3 regions of the Dickeya aquatica genome follow, and region 1 is predicted to be linked to each of the others. Evidence: predicted binding sites of a transcription regulator. Region 1 holds the regulator's gene; each other region holds the start of a gene.
What was found. The regulator PhoB, encoded in region 1, activates phosphate uptake and scavenging genes when phosphate is short. The targets are predictions, from matches to a motif close to CTGTCATAAAACTGNCNNAT.

Region 1 (3,267 bases):
CCTGACTGAGGGTTTCTGCCTCTCGCCTGAGCAAGCGCAGCATCAATGGAATATCCACTTTCTCGGTAAGATCAATCGCTGCGGCAGCTTCAATACGCGATAACGTTAACAACTGGCGCACTAACCCATCCATACGGCGAGTCTGCTCTTGCATGGTGTGCAGGGCTTTGGTTTGTAACGTGCCCTCAAGCGACTCGTCGCTCATCATCTCCAGATAGCCCTGCAATACCGTGAGCGGTGTACGTAACTCGTGGCTGACATTAGCAAAAAAGTTGCGCCGTGCGCCTTCCAGTTGGTGCATCTGCGTCACATCCCGCGCCACCATCAGTAATTGGCCTTCGGAATAGGGCATCACACGAAATTCCACATGGTGGGCATTTTTCAGCGTCAGCGTCAGCGGGCGGCTAAACTCCTGCTGTTGCATGTACTGGGTAAATTCAGGATAACGCAGCAAATTGAGGATATTCTGGCCATTATCCTCTGGCCAGCGAAAACCCAGCAGATGTTGTGCCAGCCGGTTACACCAGATAATACTGCCCTCTTCTGTGGTGATGACCACAGCATCCGGTAATGACTCAGCCCCGCTGCGAAAGCGCTTTATCAGCAAGGCCAATTCTCGCCGCCGCCGCCGGTTACGCAGTTGCATTTGATACAGGCCATAAAAAAGCGGCTCCCAGCTCCAGCGGCCAGGCGGCGGCGTCATGCTGCGATCCACCCATAACCAGTAGGACAAACGCAGTTGGTTATAAAAATTCCAGCACAATGCACTGATGACCGAGGCCAGCAAAAACCAGGGCAGATAGCCGATAAACAGCCCTAACAGCAGACCGGGAAAACAAAAAAAAGCCAGCTCCAGCGCCAGCTTTTTCCAGGATAAACGTTCTAGCACGACCGACGTTCTCCACCAAAGGCGCGATTAATAGCGCGTTGAGAAACGGTATCCGGTACCCCGAACAGTCTGTACCATCTTGTCATGCCCGCTGGTTTCCAGTGCTTTACGCAGGCGGCGGATATGCACATCAACAGTACGATCTTCAACATACACGTTAGTGCCCCAGACATGATTGAGCAACTGCTCACGGCTGTATACCCGTTCTGGGTGCGTCATAAAAAAATGCAGCAGCTTGAACTCGGTCGGCCCCATATCCAGTGCATGATCTTGTGTTGTCACACGGTGCGAGGAAGGGTCAAGGCTGAGTCCGCGCATTTCAATAACTTCCTCCACCGCCATCGGGGAGATACGGCGCATCACCGCCTTGATCCGCGCCACCAGTTCCTTGGGCGAAAACGGCTTGGTGATATAGTCGTCAGCCCCCACTTCCAGCCCGCGTACCCTATCTTCTTCTTCCCCCCGGGCGGTAAGCATCATCACCGGAATGTCTCGGGTCAGCGCTTCGCGTTTCATGTGCTTAATAAATTGCAAGCCAGAACCACCGGGCAGCATCCAGTCCAGCAACACCAGTTCAGGGTAAGGTTCGGTCAGCCGGGTAACGGCGCTGTCATAATCCTCAGCCTCAACCGGCTGATAGCCGTTCTGCTCCAGCACAAAGCACACCATCTCACGAATCGGTGCTTCATCTTCCACCACCAAAATACGTCTTGCCATATCAATCCTGCCGTTAATCGTCACGGGTAGCATGCGGTGTGCATTATGCGTCAGTTTTATGACAGATTTATGAAAAATCCAGCCCCGCCCTGCTCACTTGCCCTCGGCTCATGGCGTGGCAACCTGGCGCGAATATCGTGGTCATCACATCCCCACTATCAGCCTGCATATCCGGCGCAAACATGGAAAACCGCTCGCAAAGCGGGCAAATCCACCCTGTTCAGGCAAGATATTAAAGGACATGCCCTAAACTGACTGCCTATAATCGCCGATGATAAGAACACGGCGTATCGTCAGGCGCTTTAAACGGCACCGTAAAAACAATGACACCGTCAGAACAAAATGGTTAGCGCCACTGTCGTTACACCTTGTTGCCCCCGAGCCTTGGCAGCAATAAGGTGTGGTTTGTACTCACCTGCAGGGAGTCACATGCGAATTATTCATACGTCTGACTGGCATCTCGGTCAGTACTTTTACACCCGCAGCCGGGCACCTGAACATCAGGCGTTCCTGCACTGGCTGGTTCGCCAGGTAGAACAGCATCAGGCTGACGCATTAATAGTAGCAGGCGATGTGTTCGATAACGGCACACCGCCCAGTTATGCCCGCGAAATGTATAACCAGTTTGTGGTAGCCCTTCAGCCTACCGGTTGTCAGGTCATCATCACCGGTGGTAATCACGACTCCGTCGCCACGCTGAATGAATCCCGCTCGCTGCTCGCCTGCCTGAATACCCAGGTGATTGCCGGCTTTGATGGCGATATCCAGGAGCACATCTTAGTACTGAATAATCGTGCCGGTGAGCCTGGAGCCATTTTGTGCGCGATACCGTTTCTGCGTGCCCGCGATCTTTTGGCCAGCAAAGCCGGGCAATCCGGTGAGCAAAAACAGCAAGCGTTACAGGATGCTATCGCCAGCCATTATCAAGCGTGCTATCAGCATGCTTGCACGCTACGAGCAACGCTTGGGGAACATTTGCCGATTATTATGACCGGGCACCTCACCACGGTGGGCGTTGCCACCTCAGATTCGGTGCGTGATATCTATATCGGTACGCTGGATGCCTTTCCTGCACAAGCTTTCCCCCCGGCAGACTATATTGCGCTGGGTCACATCCACCGGCCACAGCGGGTCGCGCAATGTGAGCACATTCGTTACAGCGGCTCGCCTATCGCACTGAGTTTTGATGAGCTCAACCACGAAAAATCCGTGTATCTGGTGCATTTTGAACAAGGGAAACTACAGGATGTCAGCACCTTGCCCATCCCGGCAGAACAGCCGATGCAACTGGTGAAAGGCAATCTGGCGGAAATCGAGCGGCGACTGGCCAGTTTTCGTGACTATCAGGGTGAAAAGCCGGTCTGGCTGGATATTGAAATCGCCACGCAGGATTACCTCAGTGACATACAGCAGCATATTCAAACGCTGACCGCCTCTGTGCATGTCGATGTGCTGTTGCTACGCCGGGCGCGGGAACAGCAGCAGCAAATGCTGGTACAGCTCGACACCGAAACGCTCGATGAACTGCAACCGACCGAAGTCTTCGAACGCAGGCTGGCACAAGAAGCTGAACTTGATGACGAACGTCGGCAGCGGCTGCGCAACCTGTTTGGTCAGGTGTTGCAGGACATTGACGAACAACGTCAGGAGGCGGGCGCATG
Region 2 (3,267 bases), 1.3 Mb from region 1:
CCATCTGATGGGTCATAATCCGGGAGGGGAGCATGATGATAAGTACAATTGCGCTTTTCTGGGCTTTATGTGTTGTCTGTGTAATCAATATGGCGCGATATTACTCCTCACTGCGTGTGCTGTTGCTGATATTAAGAGACTGTGATCCACTGCTCTATCAGTATGTGGATGGCGGGGGGTTTTTCACCTCACACGGTCAGCCCAGCAAGCAGTTGCGGCTGGTGCGCTATATCTACGCACAACGTTACCTTGACCACCATGACCCGGCCTTTATCCGCCGCTGCGCGCGGGTACGCGGTCAGTTTATTTTAACCTCAGCGTTATGCGGCCTGGTGGTTATCAGCCTCATTGCGTTAACCATCTGGCATTGAATACGGGCGACAACACAGGGTTGTCCCACCCGGTGCGGGTCATGATGGTAATGCTTCCCCGTTAAGGTTGAGGGGAAAGGGCCAGACATAAAAAAAGCGACCTCACGGTCGCTTTTTCACGAGACTCACGCGAAAACCGTTAAACCAGTTTCAGCGCCAGCCAATAGAGAATCCCCGACATCAGCATCGATACCGGCAGGGTAAACACCCAGGCCAGCAGAATGCTTTTCACCGTCTTACTCTGCACGCCGCCGCCATCAACAATCATGGTGCCCGCCACCGCAGAGGAAAGCACATGGGTGGTGGAAACCGGCATACCGGTATAACTGGCAATACCAATCGATACCGCCGCGGTCATCTGCGCCGATACACCCTGGGCGTATGTCATGCCCTTTTTGCCAATTTTCTCACCGATAGTCACGGCAACGCGTTTCCAGCCGACCATGGTGCCCAGTGATAACGCCAGCGCCACCGCCACAATAATCCAAATCGGCGCGTACTCCACGGTATAGAGCAGATCGCTGCGCAAGTTATTCAGCAGGCGTTTGTCATCTGCCGACGTTTCTGGCAGCTTCGCCACTTTATCCAGCGTATCGGAAATGCACATCAGCAACCGGCGAGCCCGGGCGCGATCGTCCGCGGGCAGTTCCTCATAGTGTTTAACGTTGTTTAACAACACCAAGGCCCTGTCGATCGCTATCATCGCGCGTGAGGTATCGCAGTGGAAATCCGGCTTATTCCCGGTAGACGGGATCACCGCTTCCGGGGCAGGAATGGTCGGCTGAGACAAATCAATCACATGCGCCAGCGAAGCACTATGGGATTGATAATATGTCTGCAAATTGACCACGGCATCACGCGTGCGGCTAATATCATAGCCAGAAGCATTCATGTTGAGCATAAACCCGGCAGGCGCGACACCAATCAACACCAGCATGATGAGGCCAATTCCCTTCTGGCCGTCGTTAGCGCCGTGAGAGAAGCTCACCCCCACCGCCGAGAGGATCAGCGCAGTACGTGTCCAGAAAGGCGGCTTGCGTTTGCCGTCCTGCTTTTCACGTTCAGCAGGCGTCAGGTGCACGCGCTGGCGTTTTTTATTGCCGCTCCAGTAACGGCGCAGCAAATACACCGCCAGCCCGGCCATGATCATCCCAACCACAGGAGACACCAGCAGCGAGAGAAAAATACTGATAACTTTGGGCAGATTAAGCGCATCCACCACCGAGGTATGGGTCATCAGCGCATTGGTAAGACCAATACCGATAATCGAACCAATCAAGGTATGGGAACTGGAAGCCGGTAAGCCGAAATACCAGGTGCCCAGGTTCCAGATAATTGCCGCCAGCAGCATGGAAAACACCATTGCCAGCCCGTGAGCTGAACTGACATTCAGCAGCAGGTCGGTCGGCAACAAGTGTACGATGGCATAAGCGACACTGCCCCCCAGCAGCACACCGAGAAAATTAAATACCCCCGCCATGACAACCGCCAGTTGGGCACGCATCGCACGGGTATAAATAACGGTGGCTACCGCGTTGGCGGTATCGTGAAAGCCATTAATGGCTTCATAGAACAGAACGAAAAGCAGGGCAAGTACCAGCATCAGACCGGTGTGGAAATCAAGCCCGGCAAATAAATGTAGCATAAGTGTTAGGCCATGTAGTGGTCATGAACGCGGCGCATTATCGGCGACAAGCTGAAACGGGAAAAGCAAAATATGACTTTTTTTTGACTTAATTTACGCCAATTTAGCGCCGGAAAACCATTTAGTTAATGAAAATCAACACATTATTGTTTTCAATCAGCGAACTCTCTAATAAATCCACCGCCTGCGCGAAACCCACCGCCGAATCCGGCAAAGAGCGTCAGGTCGCGCCAGTAAGAGGCGACGTCCCACCTGCCACTTGCCGAATGAGCAGGCTATAATCGGCCGCCCGCTGCGGTACTGTTCGCTCAGTGGGCAGCAAGATAACCATAAATACCTGTATGGCTGATAACATAGCCAACGTGACTGATAGCATCGCAAGAGTGATTGCGCGATAACACCCAGGGGAGAGTGATGTGGAACAATTTGACGTTATCGTAATCGGAGCCGGAGCCGCCGGGCTATTTTGTGCCGCGCAGGCAGGCCAGCAAGGGCTCCGGGTCGCCTTGGTCGATAACGGCAAAAAACCAGGCCGCAAAATCCTGATGTCTGGCGGCGGGCGCTGTAATTTCACCAACCTGCACACCGAGCCTGCGGCCTACCTGTCGCATAACCCGCATTTTTGCAAATCCGCCCTCGCCCGCTATACCCAGTGGGACTTCATCAGTCTGGTCAATCGCCACGGTATCGCCTGGCACGAAAAAACCCTCGGCCAGCTGTTCTGTGATGACTCCGCCCAGCAAATCGTCGATATGCTGCTGAAAGAATGCGATGCAGGCAACGTCAAACTGCGCTTACGCAGCGAGGTCATCTCGGTAGAAAAAACAGACCAGTTTCAGATAACCCTCGCTCAGGGCGTGATGCAGGCACCGGCATTGGTGGTAGCAACCGGCGGTTTGTCGATGCCCGGACTCGGAGCCACACCGTTTGGCTATCAACTGGCGACACAGTTCGGCCTCAACGTGTTGCCAACCCGCGCCGCGCTGGTGCCATTTACGCTACACAAGCCGCTGCTCGAGCAATTACAAACCCTTTCCGGCGTTTCTGTTCCGGCGGTGGTCAGCACAGATGATGGCACCCTCTTTCGGGAAAACATCCTGTTTACCCATCGTGGGTTATCCGGCCCGGCTATTTTACAAATCTCAAGCTACTGGCAGCCGGGCGAGTTCGTCAGCATCAACCTGCTTCCCCACCTTGATCTCAGCGCATCCTTAAACACTGAACGTCAGGCGCACCCGAACCAAAGCCTGA
Region 3 (3,267 bases), 940 kb from region 1:
GATGTCAGGCCGGAATAACAGCCATAACATCACGGCGGGGCAACAGAATCAGGCGCGTTTTGCCAGTTCTGCTTTATGCTTGGTTTCGTTGATCATGGTCAGCACCAGCAGGATAACCGACAGCACACCACCGCCAATCATCACCATAAAGCCGCCGTTCCAGCCAAAGTAGTCAACGGTGTAGCCGACAATGGCGCTCGCTGCAACCGAGCCGCCGAGATACCCGAACAGGCCGGTGAAACCAGCGGCTGTCCCTGCGGCTTTCTTCGGTGCCAGTTCCAGAGCGTGCAGACCAATCAGCATGACCGGGCCGTAGATCAAAAAGCCGATGACAATCATACAGGCCATATCCACGCCGGGGTTGCCCGCCGGGTTCATCCAGTAAACGACAGTAGCGATAGTCACCAGCGTCATAAAGAACACGCCGGTGGCACCACGGTTGCCTTTGAACACCTTGTCAGACATCCAGCCACACAGCAGCGTGCCCGGAATACCGGCGTATTCGTACAGGAAGTATGCCCAGGAGGATTTATCCAGTGCGAAGTGCTTCACTTCTTTGAGATACGTTGGCGACCAGTCGAGAATGCCATAGCGCAGCAAATACACGAACACGTTAGCAACGGCGATATACCACAGCAGCTTGTTCGGGAAAATGTACTGCATGAAGATCTCTTTTGCCGTCAACTCCTGCTCAGCTTTCTCGTCGTAATCCGGCGGGTAGTCGTTTTTGTACTCTTCAATCGGCGGCAGGCCGCAAGACTGCGGGGTGTCGCGCATCATGGCGAAGGCGAACAGTGCCACCAGAATGGCCCCAAAAGCAGGCATGTACAGCGCGGCTTTCCAGTCGTTGAACCAGGCCATCCCCAGCAGGAATAGCAGCGGTGGAATACCGCCGCCGACGTTGTGAGCACAGTTCCAGATAGAAACGATACCGCCACGCTCTTTCTGTGACCACCAGTGCACCATGGTACGGCCACACGGCGGCCATCCCATCCCCTGGAACCAGCCACAGACAAACAACAGGCAGAACATCACCATGATGCTGGAGGTGGCCCACGGCACAAAGCCCATCAGCAACATCACAGCCGCCGCCAGAATCAGGCCTGCGGGTAAGAACACTCGTGGGTTGGAGCGGTCAGACACGGCTCCCATGATAAATTTGGAGAACCCGTAGGCGATGGAAATGCCGGAGAGCGCAAAACCGAGATCGCCACGAGAGAAACCTTGCTCAACCAGAAAAGGCATCGCCAGAGCAAAGTTTTTTCTGACCAGATAGTAAGCCGCGTAGCCGAAAAAGATACCCAAAAATATTTGCCAGCGCAGACGACGATAGAGTGGATCGACCTGGTGTTCTGCCACTCGCGGCCGGTGCGCCGCAGGCTTAAAAATGCTCAGCATAAAAATCCCCGATAGTTATTTTCTATAACGCTCGTAAGCGTATCGAATATGCGCGCACTTTGGTGTGAGTTAACGCGCAACTGTTACACTTTTATGACGAAGTGCGTCATTTTGAGCTTTAGATAACATAATTGAAATAATCATTTTTCAAATTTGAGTGATTCAAGTCACATTTTCTTTTTTAAGACGGCGCTTTGTTTTCGTTTTTTGAGTGTTTTTGTTCTTTATCAATCATTGTTGTGTGGGTTTATGTCTTACTTTGCCTCAATATCCCGATACGGGCGCGATCCAACCGAGGTAAAACAGACATGGCAAACGCAGGCTTACGGCGGGAAACCGATGTGGTCATTATTGGCGGCGGGGCGACCGGGGCAGGAACGGCGCGCGATTGTGCACTACGCGGCCTGCGCTGCCTGCTGCTGGAGCGGCATGATATCGCCACCGGGGCAACCGGACGTAACCACGGGTTGCTGCACAGCGGGGCGCGTTATGCGGTGACGGATGCGGAATCGGCCCGTGAGTGTATTGAGGAAAACCGGATTTTACGCCGCATTGCCCGCCACTGTATTGAACCTACCGATGGGTTGTTTTTAACGCTGCCACAAGATTCTCTCGAGTATCAGGCGCAGTTTATCGATGCCTGCCGGCAGGCGGGGATTGACGCACAAGCGATGGACCCACAAGAAGCGCTACGCTTTGAACCGGCGGCAAACCCGGATTTGATCGGGGCCGTCAGGGTGCCGGATGGTACGGTAGACCCCTTTCGCCTGACGGCTGCCAACATGATTGACGCCTGTGAGCATGGGGCGGAAGTATTGACCTATCATGAGGTTATTGGGCTGATCCGTCAGGGCTGTCGTGTCACCGGTGTGCGCGTTTTCGACCATAAACGCAATGTTGCCAGTGAAATATATGCACAGGTGGTTGTCAACGCAGGCGGCATTTGGGGGCAGCGTATTGCCGAATATGCTGACCTGAGCGTGCGGATGTTCCCGGCCAAAGGCACACTGCTGATCCTGGGGCATCGCATCAATAACCGGGTCATCAACCGTTGCCGCAAACCGGCGGACGCCGACATTCTGGTGCCGGGCGATACCATCTCGCTGATTGGCACCACCTCGACCCGTATCGACTATGACCAGATAGATAACATGCAGGTGACGCCGCAAGAGGTCGATACCCTGATTCGTGAAGGCAGCCTGCTGGCTCCGCAACTGGCGCAAACCCGGATTTTACGCGCCTATGCCGGGGTTCGCCCGCTGGTTGCCAGTGACAATGACCCGTCCGGGCGCAGCGTCAGCCGGGGGATCGTGCTGCTTGATCATGCCAGCCGTGACGGTCTGGAAGGGTTTGTCACCATCACCGGCGGCAAACTGATGACCTACCGCCTGATGGCCGAATGGGTGACAGATAAAGTCTGCGAAAAGCTGGGCCATCGAGCATCGTGCACCACGGCGTCAACCCCGCTGCCCGGCTCTGAAATGCCGTCAGAAGATAAGCCCCAGGCGGCTTCGCCGTTGTCTGCACCGTTACGCGGTTCGGCGATTTATCGTCATGGCCAGCGGGCGGCGACACTGGTTTCCGGCCAGCGGGTAGACAGCAGCCTGGTGTGTGAGTGCGAAGCGGTGACGGCGGGTGAGGTGCGTTATGCCGTGGAATCCCTTCAGGTTAATAATCTGACCGATTTACGCCGCCGTACCCGTGTGGGCATGGGTACCTGTCAGGGCGAATTATGCGCTTGCCGGGCGGCGGGGCTGCTGTGCCGTTTGGGCCAGTCCACTCCGCAGCAGGCGATTTCGCAATTGAGCCAGTTCCTCAATGAACGCTGGAAAGGGATGCGGCCTATCGCCTGGGGCAACACGCTGCGCG

Region 2: the regulator PhoB is predicted to act here: its motif matches at 2,087-2,106, upstream of pitA (inorganic phosphate transporter PitA).
Region 3: the regulator PhoB is predicted to act here: its motif matches at 1,479-1,498, upstream of glpT (glycerol-3-phosphate transporter).

What each region holds. Positions count from the first base shown of each region.
Region 1 is NZ_LT615367.1:3,244,728-3,247,994, forward strand. It holds gene phoR (phosphate regulon sensor histidine kinase PhoR) at 1-889, opposite strand, end outside; gene phoB (phosphate response regulator transcription factor PhoB) at 917-1,606, opposite strand; gene sbcD (exonuclease subunit SbcD) at 2,036-3,267, shown strand, end outside; gene DAQ1742_RS14780 (SbcC/MukB-like Walker B domain-containing protein) at 3,265-3,267, shown strand, end outside.
Region 2 is NZ_LT615367.1:61,570-64,836, reverse strand. It holds gene uspB (universal stress protein UspB) at 36-371, shown strand; gene pitA (inorganic phosphate transporter PitA) at 511-2,016, opposite strand; gene DAQ1742_RS00275 (BaiN/RdsA family NAD(P)/FAD-dependent oxidoreductase) at 2,433-3,267, shown strand, end outside.
Region 3 is NZ_LT615367.1:4,182,365-4,185,631, reverse strand. It holds gene glpT (glycerol-3-phosphate transporter) at 49-1,398, opposite strand; gene glpA (anaerobic glycerol-3-phosphate dehydrogenase subunit A) at 1,707-3,267, shown strand, end outside.